2 regions of the Clostridium sp. TJA085 genome follow, and region 2 is predicted to be linked to the other one. Evidence: riboswitches for the same ligand, from Rfam matches in the RefSeq annotation. Region 2 holds a riboswitch; the other holds the start of a gene.
What was found. A riboswitch is a leader RNA that binds a small molecule or an ion and turns the genes downstream of it on or off. The one in region 2 is predicted to bind lysine.

Region 1 (7,725 bases), on a different contig from region 2:
GAAGTAAATGAGGTTAATAAAATAGCATAAGAAATTAATTAAAAAGTGACTTTAAAGTCACTTTTTTTATTTTGATGTAACAATAGTTACAAACATAATTTTAAGGTTAATATATAATAAAAGCATAGTATATTTTAATATGGAGGATTAAATATGAGCAATATGGTAAATGGTATACCTAATATGGTAAGTGGAACTCATTATGGTAATCTTCAGAAGGTTAGAAATGGTAAGAGAACTTTTGGAATAACACCACATATTCCAGGAGGTTTTATAACTATAGAAAATTTAGAGAAGATAACTAATGTAGCAAAAAAATATAATGGTGTAATTAAAATAACATCAGGTCAAAGAATTTTAATAACAAACCTTAATGGAGAAGACTTACCTAAAATATGGAAAGAACTTGGAATGGAACCAGCTGTTAGAAAGCAAAATTCGGTTAAAAATGTTGAAATGTGTCCAGCTGGTTATTGTAAAAGATCAAAGTTTAATACTATAAGTACTGGAATGAAGTTACTTAATAAATATCAGAATATGGATATGCCTTGTAGAACAAAAATTGGAGTTGCAGGATGTAAAAATGCATGCGGTAGTGTATATTCAAAAGATATTGGAATAATTGCAGATAAAACAGGATTTTTAGTTACAGCTGGTGGATCAGCAGGCTATAATCCAAGATTGGCTGATATAATAATTCAAGATGTTTCTGAAGATGAGGCTTTAAAAATAGTAGATAATATTTTTAAAGTTTATAAGTCACTAGGAGAAGCAGGAGAAAAACTTGGAGATTTTATTGAGAGAATAGGAATAGATAATTTTAAGGAAAAGGTTTTATAATATAAAAAATAAGAAGGCTGTAGAAATAATCAATGAATGATTACTTTTACGGTCTTCTTGCTTTTAAAATTAATGATGTTTATTTTGGTATGCGTGTTTAATTTTTGAAAAGCCGTTTAAAGATAAAACTTTACATACTGATTTAATTAATTCTTTTCTTTCTGCAGCTCTACAATCGTCAGTTGTAACATCTAAAACATTTTTAACGTCTGTAACTAAGGAATCTAAATCTCCAGTCGTTATTGAAAAATTAGCATCCATAGCAGCGCTTAATATACTATGCCTTATTTTTTCATCATCAAATGGAACAACCTTATCGTTTTTATTTACTATTTCCATTTAAATTACCACCTTTCATATAAATTTTAAACAAATAAAAGAAGCTTAAATAAATAAGCTTCCATTGTTATCTTAACCTAATAAAATTAATTATTAAAGGATACCTTCTGTTTTAAGAATATCTTCTAATTGTTGAAGTTTATTATTTAAAGATAAGAATTTTTCTTTTATATCATCTCTTGATATTTCATCTTTATCGATACCTTCTTCTAAGGCTTCTACAGTTTTTAATGCTTCATCAATATCTTGTTGAACTAATTTAAGATTTTCTTCTCTCATATAAGATTCTCCTTTGGTATATCTTTTTAAAATTATGTTTATACTTTAATCCTATCACTACTAAAACTGTTGTGCAAGGCATATATTTAACTGTTAACAATAGTTATTTTATGGAGGAATGAATGATTAATTATATTTGGTTTGCAATGATATTTTTTGGAATAATTTTTGCTTTATTTACTGGAAATGGAGATAAAATAACTGAAGCAATAGTTTTAGGAAGTGAAAGTACAGTTTCTTTTTTAATTGAACTTGTAGGAATAATGTGCTTTTGGTGTGGAGTAATGAAAATAGCTGAAAAGAGTGGCCTTACAGCACAAATTGCAAGAATTTTAAGACCTTTATTAAAGAAACTTTTTAAAGAAGCAGCAACAGATGAAAAGGCACTTGGTGCAATTGTTATGAACTTAACTGCTAATATGATGGGACTTTCAAATGCAGCAACTCCTTTTGGAATAAAAGCTATGGAAGAAATGGATAGATTAAATAAAAAAAGCAGTGTTGCATCAAATGATATGGCTTTGTTTTTAGTTATGAATGCAGCTTGCATACAATTAGTTCCTACAACTGTAATATCTATAAGAGCAGCAGCGAATTCTGTAAATCCAGGAATAATAATATTACCTGCAATTATATCAACAACCATAGCTGCAATAGTTGGGGTTGTATGTTGCAAAATACTACAAAGATATTTTTAGGTAGGGGGTTTTAATATGTTTTCATATATTACAAAAAGTATTATCCCTATAATAGTTGTTATAATACTTTTTTATGGAATGATTAAAGGGAGAAAAGTGTATGAGTGGTTTATAGAAGGAGCTAAAGAAGGTTTATTTGTATGTATGAGAATTTTTCCGTATCTTTTGGCTATGATTGTAGCTGTACAAATATTTAAAGGTGCAAATCTTTTGGAGTTAGTAAATAATATAATTTCACCACTTTCTAGAGCTATAGGATTACCAGAAGAAGTAGTTCCTTTGGTTCTTATAAAACCAATATCAGGTAGTGGAGCAGTAGGTATGTTTACTGAAATTATTAAAACATATGGAGCAGATACATTTATAGGGCTTGTAGCATCTGTAATTATGGGAACAACGGAAACTATATTTTATACTATAACTGTATATTATGGAGCTGCAAAAATTAAAAAAATAAGGCATACATTGTGGGCAGCTGTAATTGCAGATATAACAGCTATAATTGCTGCTATTACTGTTGTTAATTGGATAATACTATAATGTAGTATGTTTTAAATTTTTAATATTATCTTTAAGAAAACTTTTATTGTTAATAAATTTTAAAATATAATTTTATTAACATATATTTAGACTTAATATACAATAATTATAAATAATAATTACTTTGAATAAAAAATTGTATAATTTAATTGAAGAATAAAAAGGAATCTTAAATTAATATATTCAAGATTCCTTATTTTATAAAATTATTTATTTTCTTTAAATTTATTAACTATTAATGCAATTGCATTATCACCTGATACATTACAAGCTGTTCCAAAACTATCTTGAGCAATATAAAGAGCAATCATTAATGCAAGTTGTGCATCATTAAAGCCTAAGTTAGTTTGTAATACACCAAGAGCTGCCATGACAGCACCACCAGGAACACCAGGGGCTGCAATCATAGTAACACCTAACATTGCTATAAATCCAAAAAATTGTGGAAAATTAAAAGGCATTCCATTAAGTAACATTACTGCAATTGAACAACAAGTTAAAGTAATAGTACTACCAGATAAATGGATTGTAGCACAAAGAGGTATAACAAATTCTCTAACACCTTTAGAAACTCCATTTTTTTCTGCAACTTCAAGGTTTACTGGTATTGTAGCAGCTGAAGATTGTGTTCCAAGAGCTGTTAAGTAACCAGATAATTGATTTTTCATTAAAGTAAAAATATTTTTTTTGTTTAAAGCTCCAGCAATTGTAAATTGAGATGATATAACAAAAAAGTGTAGAGCTAATATTATTAAAAATACTTTCCAAAATACTGAGAATATAGATTGAACTTGACCTGTATAAGTCATATTTGCAAATATTCCTAATATATGAAAAGGAATTAAAGGAATAATTATAGCATTGATAACTTTTTGAATAATTTCTTGAAATTCTAATGATGCATTATATAAAGTACGACCTTTTACATAAGCTATACCAAGTCCAAGTAAAAAAGCAATAAGCAATGCAGTTGTAACTGACATAACAGGTGGCATATCAACTACAAATAATGGTTTAAGTAAACTATGTTCAGGATTATTTGCAGTAAAACTTAAGGATTCCTTAACGAATTTTGGAAATAAATTTGAAGCAACAAAAAATGCTAATAAACCTGAAAGTAATGTTGATAAATAAGCTAATAAAGTTGTAAGTCCTAGCATTTTTCCTGCTGATTTACCCAAGTCTGCAATACCTGATACAATAAATCCTATTATTATAAGTGGTATTATAAAACCAAGAAAGTTTCCAAAGATAGAATTAAAAGTTGCCAATAATCTTATGAAATTTTCTGGCATAAATTTACCGAATATGAGACCAAATATAATTGCTAATATTAATTTTGGAATAAGTCCTAAATTTCTCAAATGTATCCCTCCTGTGGACAAGTGTATTTTGTATGTATTATAATAGTATAAAGTTGAATTTGTCTATTTATTTATTAGTTGGGGCAATAAAATAGAGTAAATGATTAATATTAGGAGAAAAACAACACTTACATATTATAATGGATAATATGCTCTAAATTCCAAATAATAATCATAAATTTAATTATGATTAAAATACACAAATTAAAATTTGTCTTTAGATTGGGGGGGTTATATGTCAGATGAAAAATTTTATATTGTAAATGAGCAAGTATTACCAAATATATTTTATAAGGTTATAGAGGTTAAAGAATTACTTCATACAGGAAAAGTAAAAGATATATCAGAGGGAGTTAAAAAGGTTGGAATAAGTAGAAGCACTTATTATAAATATAAGGATTTTGTATATCCAATGGCGGAAGGTGTAAATAGTAAAAAAATTACGATTGTGCTTTTACTAGCTCATAAATCGGGAGTGCTTTCAAGAGTTCTAGACTTTATTGCAACAAATGAGTTAAATATATTAACAATTAATCAAGATATACCAATAAATATGACTGCAAATGTTACTATAACATTAGATGTCTCTAAAATAAGAGGAGATGTTAAAAACTTTTTATACAAAATCAGTGAGCTTGATGATGTAATAAAAGTTAGAATACTAGCCGTAGAATAAAAAGTATGGAGGGATAATTATGGAGAAAAAAGTTTTTGAATTTAACAGAAAGAGGGTACTTGAAAAGTTAGAGGAAAATTCTTTATTAATTCTTTTTGCTGGAAATGCACCAAAGAAAACTGCTGATGAAAAATATAGTTTTACACCAAACAGAAATTTTTATTATTTAACAGGAATTGATGAAGAAGATCATATTATTGTTATGGGTAAATTAAATGGCAATGTAATTGAAAAGATGTTTATAAAAGAAATAGACCTTGAAAAAGAAAAGTGGCTTGGTAAAACAATAAGAAAAGAAGAAGTTTTTAATTTAAATAGTATAGAAGATATAGGATACTTAGGAGAGTTTAGAGGCTTTTTAAATAAAATAATAAATGAAAGTGTTGATATAAATATATATTTAGATTTAGAAAGAGATGAGTTTAACAGCTTACCAACAGTAAGTAGTACATTTGCTAAAAAGCTTAGAAATAAGTATCCACAAGTGAATATAAAAAATGTATTTCCAATATTTGCACCAATAAGACTTGTAAAGAGTCCATCTGAAATAAAAGAAATGCAGAAGGCTATTGATATAACAATTAAAGGTGTTGAATCAATAATGAAAAATATAAAACCTGGAATGCTTGAATATGAATTAGAAGCATATTTTGAATTTGAATGCAGAAAAAGAGGAGTTCGTGATTATGCATTTAATACAATTGCAGCAGCTGGAAAGAATGCAACTATATTACATTATGTAGATAATAATTCAGAAGCTAAAGATGGAGATTTAATTCTTTTTGACTTAGGAGCACAGGTTAATTATTATAATGGAGACATTTCAAGAACATTTCCTGTAAACGGTAAGTTTACAAAAAGACAAAAGGAAGTTTATGAAGCTGTACTTAGAGTAAATGAGAAAGTTATATCAGAGTTAAAACCAGGTATTAATTTCTTAGATATAAATAAAAAATCTAAAGAGTGGATTGCAGAAGAATGTATTAATCTTGGATTAATAGAAAATAAGGAAGAAGTATCAAAATATTATTGGCATAGTATAGGACATAGCTTAGGTTTAGATACTCATGATATAGAAAATCCAGGAAGAAATACAGTTTTAGAACCAGGTATGGTATATACAGTAGAACCAGGCATATATATAGGAGAAGAAGGTATTGGTGTAAGAATAGAAGATGATGTACTAATAACTGATGATGGATGTGAGGTATTAACTAAGGATATGATAAAATCAGTTAGTGAAATAGAAGAATTTATGAAAAATTGTTAATAAAATAAACAAAAAATTAAAAGATATATTGATATATATATATTTATATTATATAATTATATTAATTTAAAAGTGAATAATTTGCGAAGAGGTAGAGGCGCGGTCTTTAAGAGTAATGTTATTGAGATAAGCACTATGATATAACATGAAAGGAAATACCGCCGAAGGATATAACTAATGCTTTAATGTTATAATCCTGGGCTTATGCATAATATGCATAAGACTGTCACAAATTATATTTGTGGTGAGCTATCATTCAATGGATTCTTACGTTATATATTTAGAACCTTGAGTGTTATCTCAAGGTTCTTTTTGACTTTAAAGTAAAATGATGGGCCTCTAAAAAATATTCACAAATTTTATTTTAATAGGGGGATTCAATCATGAAAAAAAGAAATTATTTAGTATTTTTATTTACCTTTATACTAATGATTAGTATGACAACAGTAGCATTTGCATCAGAAATTGATCCAGGAACTGTAAATGCAGAAAGGTTTGGTATATGGACTATAATACCACCTTTAGTTGCAATTGTACTTGCATTTATTACAAAAAATGTTGTAGTATCTTTGTTTATTGGTGCATTAGCTGGATGTTTTATGATTCAAGTCGTAGATCAAAATGCATTTAATGCATTGATACAAGCCTTTTTAGATTTTATACAAAGAGTTCTAAATTCTTTAGCGGATCCTTGGAATGCTGGAATAATACTTCAAGTTTTAGCTATTGGAGGAGTAATAAATCTTGTTGCTAAAATGGGAGGTGCTAGAGCTATAGCAGAAGCACTTGCAAAAAGAGCAAAAACTCCAAGGAGTGCTCAACTTGTTACTTGGTTTCTAGGTCTTTTAGTATTTTTTGATGATTATGCAAATTCATTAATAGTAGGTCCTATAATGAAGCCTGTTGCAGATAAACTTAAAGTTTCAAGAGAAAGGTTAGCTTTTATAATTGATGCAACAGCAGCACCAATTGCAGGACTTGCAATAATATCAACTTGGATAGGGTTAGAAGTAGGACTTATAAATGATTCATTTACTCAAATTGGAGTTAAAGTTGATTCCTTTGGTGTTTTTCTTCAAACTATTCCATATAGATTTTATAATATTTTAATACTTGCATTTGTAGTTATTACATCTGTTATGCTTAGGGATTTTGGACCTATGAGAAAGGCTGAAGTTAGGGCTAGAAAAGGTATTAAGGATAAAAAATCGGAGCTTGAAAGTATAAGTACAGAAGATGAGATGAAAGTAAAAGAAGGAGTTAAGCTTAGTATTTGGAATGCAATAATCCCAATAGGAGCACTTATAATATCAGCTCTTATAAGTTTTTATTATAGTGGATATACAAGTATAATAGGTGGAACTGATGTAGCACTTAGAGAAGTTGTAACTAATGCACCGTTTTCTTTTACAGCAATAAGAGAAGCATTTAGTGCAGCTGATGCATCAACAGCACTTTTCCAATCAGCAGTATTTGCATCAATAATAGCAATTGCTATGGGAGTTTGTAAAAAGATATTTACTGTGTCAGAAGCTGTTGAAGTTTGGGTAGATGGAATGAAAGGTCTTATAATAACTGGAGTAATTTTATTACTTGCATGGTCATTAAGTTCAGTAATAAAAGATTTGGGAACTGCTAAATATTTAGTTACATTATTATCTGGATCAATACCATCATTTTTACTTCCAAGTATTATATTTATATTAGGAGCTGTAATAT
Region 2 (7,725 bases):
GCAAAGCCTATATTATAAAGGTTATAGCCGCCATGAGCTGAAATACAATGAGTTGCTATAGGAGTTAGTAGGAATCCTGTAAATACTCCTATTAATGACCCTAAAGTAATACCTAGCAATAGATTATTAGATGAAAAACTAAGTTGAGTAACAGTTGGGGCTAGAGTTGTTGATAATAACATTACTAAGGAATAATTCATTAAAGGTTGCTTTTGATATTTGGAATATAGATAAACACCAAACATAACAGGCCATATATTAATTATATTTTTGCCAAAGAAAGAAAAGCCAGTCATAAGCCATAATGCCATTATAGTTGAGCCATTAGGTTTAATTTTTAAAGCTACTAATATAAAAATACTTATAATACTTGTCAATGCTGCATTTACTAATGTAGCACCAATGCCAGCAATTTGAATATAATCAGTTATTAGAATATCAGGTGTTAATATTATGTTTTTTAATCCTATAAAGATTTCTTTAGGAGAATTAATAGTAAAAGCAGTAAGTATAAAAAATAGATATATTGAAATTAAGATTTTGTACGGGAGAAAAAATTTTTTTAGTTGAAGCATAAATAAAAAAACACCGCCTTTTATAAATCAATATTATTTGTAAACATTATATTACAAATAATACATACTTATCTATAAAATGAATAAATATTTTTTATTTATCAAAAATAAATATTTTAATTAATGGAAGTTGGTTATATAATAAGTTGTAAAGCAAAGCAATGTAAGTTTTTGGAGGGATAAAAATGAGTAAGGATAATGAAAAATATGTTCCAGAAATATTAGGAACATTTAGAAATCATATAATTGAAGCACCTTCTGCAATAAGAAAGTGTAGTGGAATAAAGATATTTGGAAAGAGAATTAAATCAATAATGTTTTCAACTGATGTTGCCATGATAAAAAATACAAATGCAGATGCAATAATGGCAGTATATCCTTTCACCCCCCAACCAAAAATAACTGAGGCTATAATAACAGCAGCTGATGTTCCAGTGTTTTGTGGAGTTGGAGGTGGAATAACTCAAGGTAGGAGAGTTATAAACTTAGCATTAGATGCTGAATTTAAAGGAGTAATAGGGATAGTTGTAAATGCACCAACAACAAACAGTGTAATAAAAAAGATAAGAAAAACAATAGATATTCCTGTTGTTGTAACAGTTGTATCAGAAGATACAGATATAGAAGAAAGATTAAATTCAGGTGCCACTATATTAAATGTATCAGGTGGAAAAAATACAGCTAGAATTGTTAAGAAAATAAGAGAAAAGTATCCTTTAGTTCCTATAATTGCAACTGGAGGAAATACTGAAGAAAGTATATTAGAAACAATAGAAGCTGGAGCTAATGCAATAAGTTATACACCACCATCATCAGCAGAGATAATGGGAGATTTAATGAATATTTATAGAGAAAAAGAATATTAATGTATAAAAGACTTTAAATTTATAGTATCATAAATAATAAAAAATAATAATATATTAGGAAAGAACAAATCTTAGGGTAGAGGTGCCGAGATTAAGAGTAATCTTTAGGAGTTTTGCAGACTATGAATAAGGATGAAAGGATGATTGGCCGAAGTTAAATTATAATGCAAATATAATTTTTCTGGGTATGTATATAATATATGCATAACTGTCACATAACGTGGAGAGCTACAAGGATTTTTAAATTACTATATAAGTGAGTTTAGAATATATTAATTTTAGGCTTAAGTTTTTGTAATTATAATACCTTAATGTTATAACGTTATTACCCGTCACAGGAATTTTCCTGTGACGTTTTGTTTTACTTAAATGAATTGGAGGAATTTAAATGAAACTATTTGGTAATATGAGGACTGAAGAAAATACTTTAGTAATTGGAGGAATAAAAACAACAAAGTTAGTTGAAGAGTTTGGAACTCCTTTATATGTTATGGATGAGAATTTAATTAGAGAAAATTGTAGAAGGTATTTTCAGGCCTTTAGTTGTGAAAATAGAGGTAATAAGGTAGCCTATGCTGGAAAAGCATTTTTAACTTTAGCGATGTGTAAAATAATAGAGGAAGAAGGCTTATGTTTAGATGTTGTTTCAGGTGGAGAATTATATACAGCATATAAAGCTGATTTTCCATTAAAAAAAGTATTATTTCATGGAAATAATAAAACATTAGAAGAAATTGAAATGGGTGTAAAACTTGGTGTTGGAACATTTGTAGTGGATAATTTATTTGAAATAGAACAGCTTAATAAAATTGCTAGAGATTATGAAAGAAAGCAAGATATTTATTTAAGAATTACTCCGGGTATTGAGGCACATACACATGAATATATAAAGACAGGACAAATTGATTCTAAGTTTGGTTTTGCACCAGTAGGAGATAATATAATAAATGCTATAAAAAGGGCTATAAAATTGGAAAACATAAATTTACTTGGGCTTCATTGTCATATAGGTTCACAAATATTTGAAATAACTCCTTACGAAGATGCGGCTGAGATAATGCTTAATTTAATAAATAGAGTTAAGAATGAAACTGGATATATAATAAAAGAGTTAGATTTAGGTGGTGGATTTGGAATATATTATAGTGATGAAGATAAACCAAGAGAAATAGAGGAATATTGTAATGCCATAATAAATAAAGTAGATGAAGTTTGCAAAAATTTACAATTGGAAAGACCTACACTTATTATAGAGCCGGGAAGGTCAATAGCTGGAAATGCAGGAATAACATTATATACTATAGGCTCAATAAAAAATATACCATCAGTTAGAAAATATGTGTCTGTAGATGGCGGTATGACTGATAATATAAGACCAGCATTATATAAGGCTAGATATGAATGTATAGTTGCAAATAGGGTTATATATGATGCTAAAGAGAAAGTAACTATATCTGGAAAGTGTTGCGAATCTGGTGATATATTATTAAATGCAATAAAAATACCATCTGTTTTAAGTGGAGATGTTCTTGCAGTTATGTCAACGGGTGCATATGGTTATTCAATGTCTAATAATTACAATAAGATTCCAAAGCCAGCAGTTGTTATGGTTAAAGGTGGAAAAATTAAAATTATATGTAAAAGAGAGAGCTATGATGATATAATTAAAAATGAAGTAATTTAAATTTAACTGAAGGGTATAAAGTGGGGAAAAGTATGGGAAAAAAATTTATTACGGACATAGTCTGTCCTATTATCTTAGCTGTAATATTAGCTTTACTAATAAACAAATTTTTAATTTTTAAAGTAGAGGTTCCTACATCATCAATGGAACCTACTATAAAAGTAGGAGAAAAGTTTTTAGTAACAAAAGTTTATAATTTTAATAATTTAAAAAGAGGGGATATCATAGTCTTTAAAAATAAAGAAAAAAATGAGATTATGATAAAGAGGCTTATAGGTCTTCCAGGAGATGAAATTGATGTAAGAGGAAATGAACTTTATATTAATGGAGAATTTATTCAAGAGGATTATGTGAAAAATCCAGATGGTTTTTTTGGGGAGTTCAAAGTTCCAGAAGGTAAATATTTTTTCTTAGGAGATAATAGAAAAAATTCAGCTGACTCAAGGTATTGGGAAGATCCATATATTCCAAAGGAAGATATAAAAGGTGAGGCACAACTTAGAATATATCCAATAAGGGAATTTGGAAGTATAAAATAATATTTTATTTAATAATATTAAAAGATTTTAATGTAATTTAGAACGAATAAACTAATTAGTTTATTCGTTTATTTTTGTTATTAAAAAATACTTAAGTGGTATTTAATATTGTATAATATTGAAATATAAATTACGTATGATATAATGTGAAAATAAGATTAAAAGTATTTAAAAAAGGACAAGAATATAATATAAAAATTTAAATTTCATGAAATAAATTTGTCAAAAAAGTATGATATAATTAAATTTAATTTAATATCAATATTTAGGAAAGGTTAAACAGGTATATAATGCATTTATGAGAAAAATTTATGTAGTTGATAGAAGTGAAGGACGATATTATATTTTACAGTCTTTAGATAATAAAATATTAAATGTTCCTAAAAATGAATTTTCTATAAAGTTAAAAAGTGGTGATGTAGTATATGAAGAAAATAATCAATACTATTATAGTGAAGAAGAAACCATTAAAAGAAAAAAGTATATTAGTGAATTAATGGAAGGAATGTGGGATGAATAATACTAAGTTAAATTTTTTTAAAGATTGGATTATACCAATAATTATAGCTGTTGTATTAGCTATATTAATAAATAGATTTTTAATATTTAGAGTTTATATACCAAGTTCATCAATGGCACCAACTTTAAATGTAAATGATAGGCTTTTAGTAACAAAAGTTTATAAGCCAGAAAATTTAAAAAGAGGTGATATAGTAGTTTTTAACTCTAAAGAACTTGATGAGATAGTTATAAAAAGACTTATAGGACTTCCAGGAGATGAAATAAGATTTGATGGTACTTCTGTTTATGTAAATGGCAAGAAGTTAGATGAACCATATGTAAAAAATCCTATGGAGTTTTATGGAACATTTAAGGTTCCAGAAGGTAAGTACTTTTTCTTAGGGGATAATAGGGCAAATTCAAATGATGCTAGATTTTGGAAGAATCCATATATAAATGGAGATCAAATATTAGGTAAAGCACAAGTTAAAATATATCCTTTCAATGAGATAGGATTTTTACAATAATTATAAGGAAAAGAGAGGTGGATTGTATGGAGCCAGAAAACCAAAAACAAAATAAAAATAAGGCTGGGATTATATATTTTTTAATAGCCTTAGCAATTATAATGTCCTTTAATTACATTAGAGAGACATCAATGAATAAAGAGATTAGTTATACTTCATTCCAACAAATGGTGAAGGATAAACAAATTTCAAAGGTTGTAATAACTACTGAGAATTTAATTATTACACCAAATGATAAGAGTGAATACAAAGGAAAGACTTTATATACAGCAAATATACCAAACAATGACTTACTTAAACAATTAAATTCAGCAGGAATTGACGTAACAGGAAAAAATCCTAAACAATCACCTATTTTTGACTTCTTAGTAAGTTATGGATTATTATTTTTATTCATGTTTATAATGTGGAAAGTAATATTCTCAAAAATGGCAGGTAAAATGGGTGGCGGAATGATGTCACTTGGAAAAAATAATGCTAAAGTTTATTTAGAAGATGAAATAGGCGTAACATTTAAGGATGTTGCAGGACAAGAAGAAGCTAAAGAATCTCTTGAAGAGGTAATAGATTTCTTAAATGATCCTAGTAAATATACTGAAATAGGAGCTAAGCTACCAAAAGGAGTTCTTTTAGTTGGACCTCCAGGAACAGGTAAAACATTACTAGCAAAAGCAGTTGCAGGAGAAGCAAAGGTACCATTTTTCTCAATATCAGGTTCAAGCTTTGTTGAGATGTTTGTTGGTGCTGGAGCTAAAAGAGTTAGAGAATTATTTAAGGATGCTCAAGAAAAAGCTCCTTGTATAATCTTTATAGATGAAATTGATGCTGTTGGTAAGAGTAGAGATAGTCAACTTCAAAGTAATGATGAAAGAGAACAAACACTTAATCAGTTATTGGCTGAAATGGATGGTTTTGATTCATCAAAGGGTATAGTAATACTTGGGGCTACAAATAGACCTGAAATACTTGATAAAGCATTACTTAGACCAGGTAGATTTGATAGAAGAGTTATAGTTGATAGACCAGATTTTCCAGGAAGAGAGGCTATACTTAAAGTTCATGCAAAAGATATTAAACTTGGAAAAGACGTAAATTTAGAAGAAATAGCAAAGAGTACTCCTGGTGCAGTTGGGGCAGACCTTGCAAACATCATGAATGAAGCAGCACTTAGAGCTGTTAGAGAAGGTAGAAAAGAAGTTATTCAAGATGACTTAAGAGAAGCAGTAGAAGATATAATAGCAGGTAAAGAAAAGAAAGATAGAATACTTTCACCAAAAGAAAAGAAAGCAGTTGCTTTCCATGAAGTTGGTCACGCTTTAGTTGCAGCTCTTTTAGATGGAGCAGATCCAGTTCATAAAATTACAATAGTTCCAAGAACTATGGGAGCTCTTGGATATACTATGCAATTACCTGAAGAAGAAAAATACCTAATTTCTAAGGAAGAGCTTATGAATCAAATAACTGTAATGCTTGGTGGTAGATCAGCTGAAGAAGAAGTATTTAATCTTGTATCAACAGGAGCTTCAAATGATATAGAAAGAGCAACTCAAACAGCTAGAGGAATGGTAACTATGTATGGTATGACAGAAGAGTTTGATATGATGGCTCTTGAATCAATACAAAATAGATATTTAGATGGTAGGGCTGTTAGAAATTGTAGTGAAGAAACTTCAACTTTAGTTGATAAAGCAGTTCTTAATATAATAAAGGAAGCTCATAAGAAAGCAAGAACTTTACTAAAAGATAATAGAGACCTTTTAGATAAAATATCAAATGTTCTTCTTGAAAAGGAAACTATTTTTGGAGATGAATTTATGGAAATAGTTTATGAAAAATATCCAGAAATGAGAATTAAAAAAGAAGAAGAAGATAGAATAAAAGAACAAGCTAGAAAAGAAGCTAAGATGCTTGCTGAAAGTAGAAAAAATTCTAAAAAGGAAGCTTCAATATTATCAACAGAAAAATTAGAAGCAAAGGATGAAATAGCTGTTACTAAGGTTTCTACTACAATAGTAGAAAATTTAGAGCAAAACAAAGAGAGTTTAAATTCTTCTAATAATGAAAAAAAAGATTTAAAATTAAGCAATGAAAATGAAGAAAAATCAACAAGTAATGAGAATAATAGAGATGGTAAATAGGTGAGTAACAATCTATTTTGGAAGGAGATATAGATAATATGGAAAACAACCTAGATTTCCTTATGGAAGAAGCTCATTTAAATGACACATTAAATATAATAAATGAAGAGATTTTAAGTTATATAGAAAAAAGAAAATATATAACAGAATATATTATAGATTACAGAAAAAAAGTAATAGAAGAATATAGGGATGATGAGGATAAAGTATTAGAATACTTTGACCATGAAGCTTATGTAAAAGAGGAAGCTTTTAAAAATATAGATAAAAAGCTTAAGGAATACACAATTTTGAAGGAATCACCTTACTTTGGAAAAATAAATTTTATAGAAGAGGGAGATTCTCCAGAAGAAATTTATATAGGTAGATTTGGACTTACAAGAGAAGGAACATATGAGCCAGTCATTGTAGACTGGCGTGCTCCTATAGCTTCATTATTCTATAAAGGAAATGTTGGTGAATCTTCATATACTTCTCCATCTGGAGAGATATCTGCTGATATACTATCAAGAAAACAACTTGTAATAAAAAATGGAGAACTTAAAGGTGTATTTGAATCAGCAATAGATGTAAAAGATGAAATACTTCAAATGGTTTTAACAAGTAATTCAAGTGAGAAACTTAAAGATATTGTAATGACAATACAAGAGGAGCAAGATGAAATAATAAGAGCTCCAAAGGATAAAGCTGTTGTTGTAAATGGAGTTGCGGGTTCAGGAAAAACAACAATAGCTCTTCATAGAATATCATATCTTTTATATAATTTTAGAAAACAATTTGGAGACAAAGTTTTAATACTTGGTCCAAATGATATATTTATGGATTATATAAATGGTGTACTTCCATCACTTGGTGAAGATGGAGTAGATAATATGACCTTTGAAGCTTTTGCAAT

Region 1: it holds a riboswitch for lysine, as region 2 does, so the genes downstream of both, AC4FQW_RS11685 (Na+/H+ antiporter NhaC family protein) here and lysA (diaminopimelate decarboxylase) in region 2, are expected to answer to the same signal.

What each region holds. Positions count from the first base shown of each region.
Region 1 covers NZ_JBZEEZ010000005.1:67,571-75,295, reverse strand. Annotated here, with positions in the region: gene AC4FQW_RS11730 (MATE family efflux transporter) at 1-30, shown strand, start outside; gene AC4FQW_RS11725 (ferredoxin-like domain-containing protein) at 154-840, shown strand; gene AC4FQW_RS11720 (ATP cone domain-containing protein) at 910-1,179, opposite strand; gene AC4FQW_RS11715 (hypothetical protein) at 1,273-1,458, opposite strand; gene AC4FQW_RS11710 (nucleoside recognition domain-containing protein) at 1,581-2,156, shown strand; gene AC4FQW_RS11705 (spore maturation protein) at 2,172-2,696, shown strand; gene AC4FQW_RS11700 (dicarboxylate/amino acid:cation symporter) at 2,903-4,060, opposite strand; gene AC4FQW_RS11695 (ACT domain-containing protein) at 4,296-4,736, shown strand; gene AC4FQW_RS11690 (aminopeptidase P family protein) at 4,756-6,006, shown strand; lysine riboswitch at 6,091-6,266, shown strand; gene AC4FQW_RS11685 (Na+/H+ antiporter NhaC family protein) at 6,390-7,725, shown strand, end outside.
Region 2 covers NZ_JBZEEZ010000002.1:284,976-292,700, reverse strand. Annotated here, with positions in the region: gene AC4FQW_RS08575 (DUF1576 domain-containing protein) at 1-575, opposite strand, end outside; gene AC4FQW_RS08570 (beta/alpha barrel domain-containing protein) at 761-1,441, shown strand; lysine riboswitch at 1,511-1,680, shown strand; gene lysA (diaminopimelate decarboxylase) at 1,830-3,125, shown strand; gene lepB (signal peptidase I) at 3,158-3,664, shown strand; gene AC4FQW_RS08555 (DUF3006 domain-containing protein) at 3,963-4,184, shown strand; gene lepB (signal peptidase I) at 4,177-4,692, shown strand; gene ftsH (ATP-dependent zinc metalloprotease FtsH) at 4,719-6,830, shown strand; gene AC4FQW_RS08540 (HelD family protein) at 6,869-7,725, shown strand, end outside.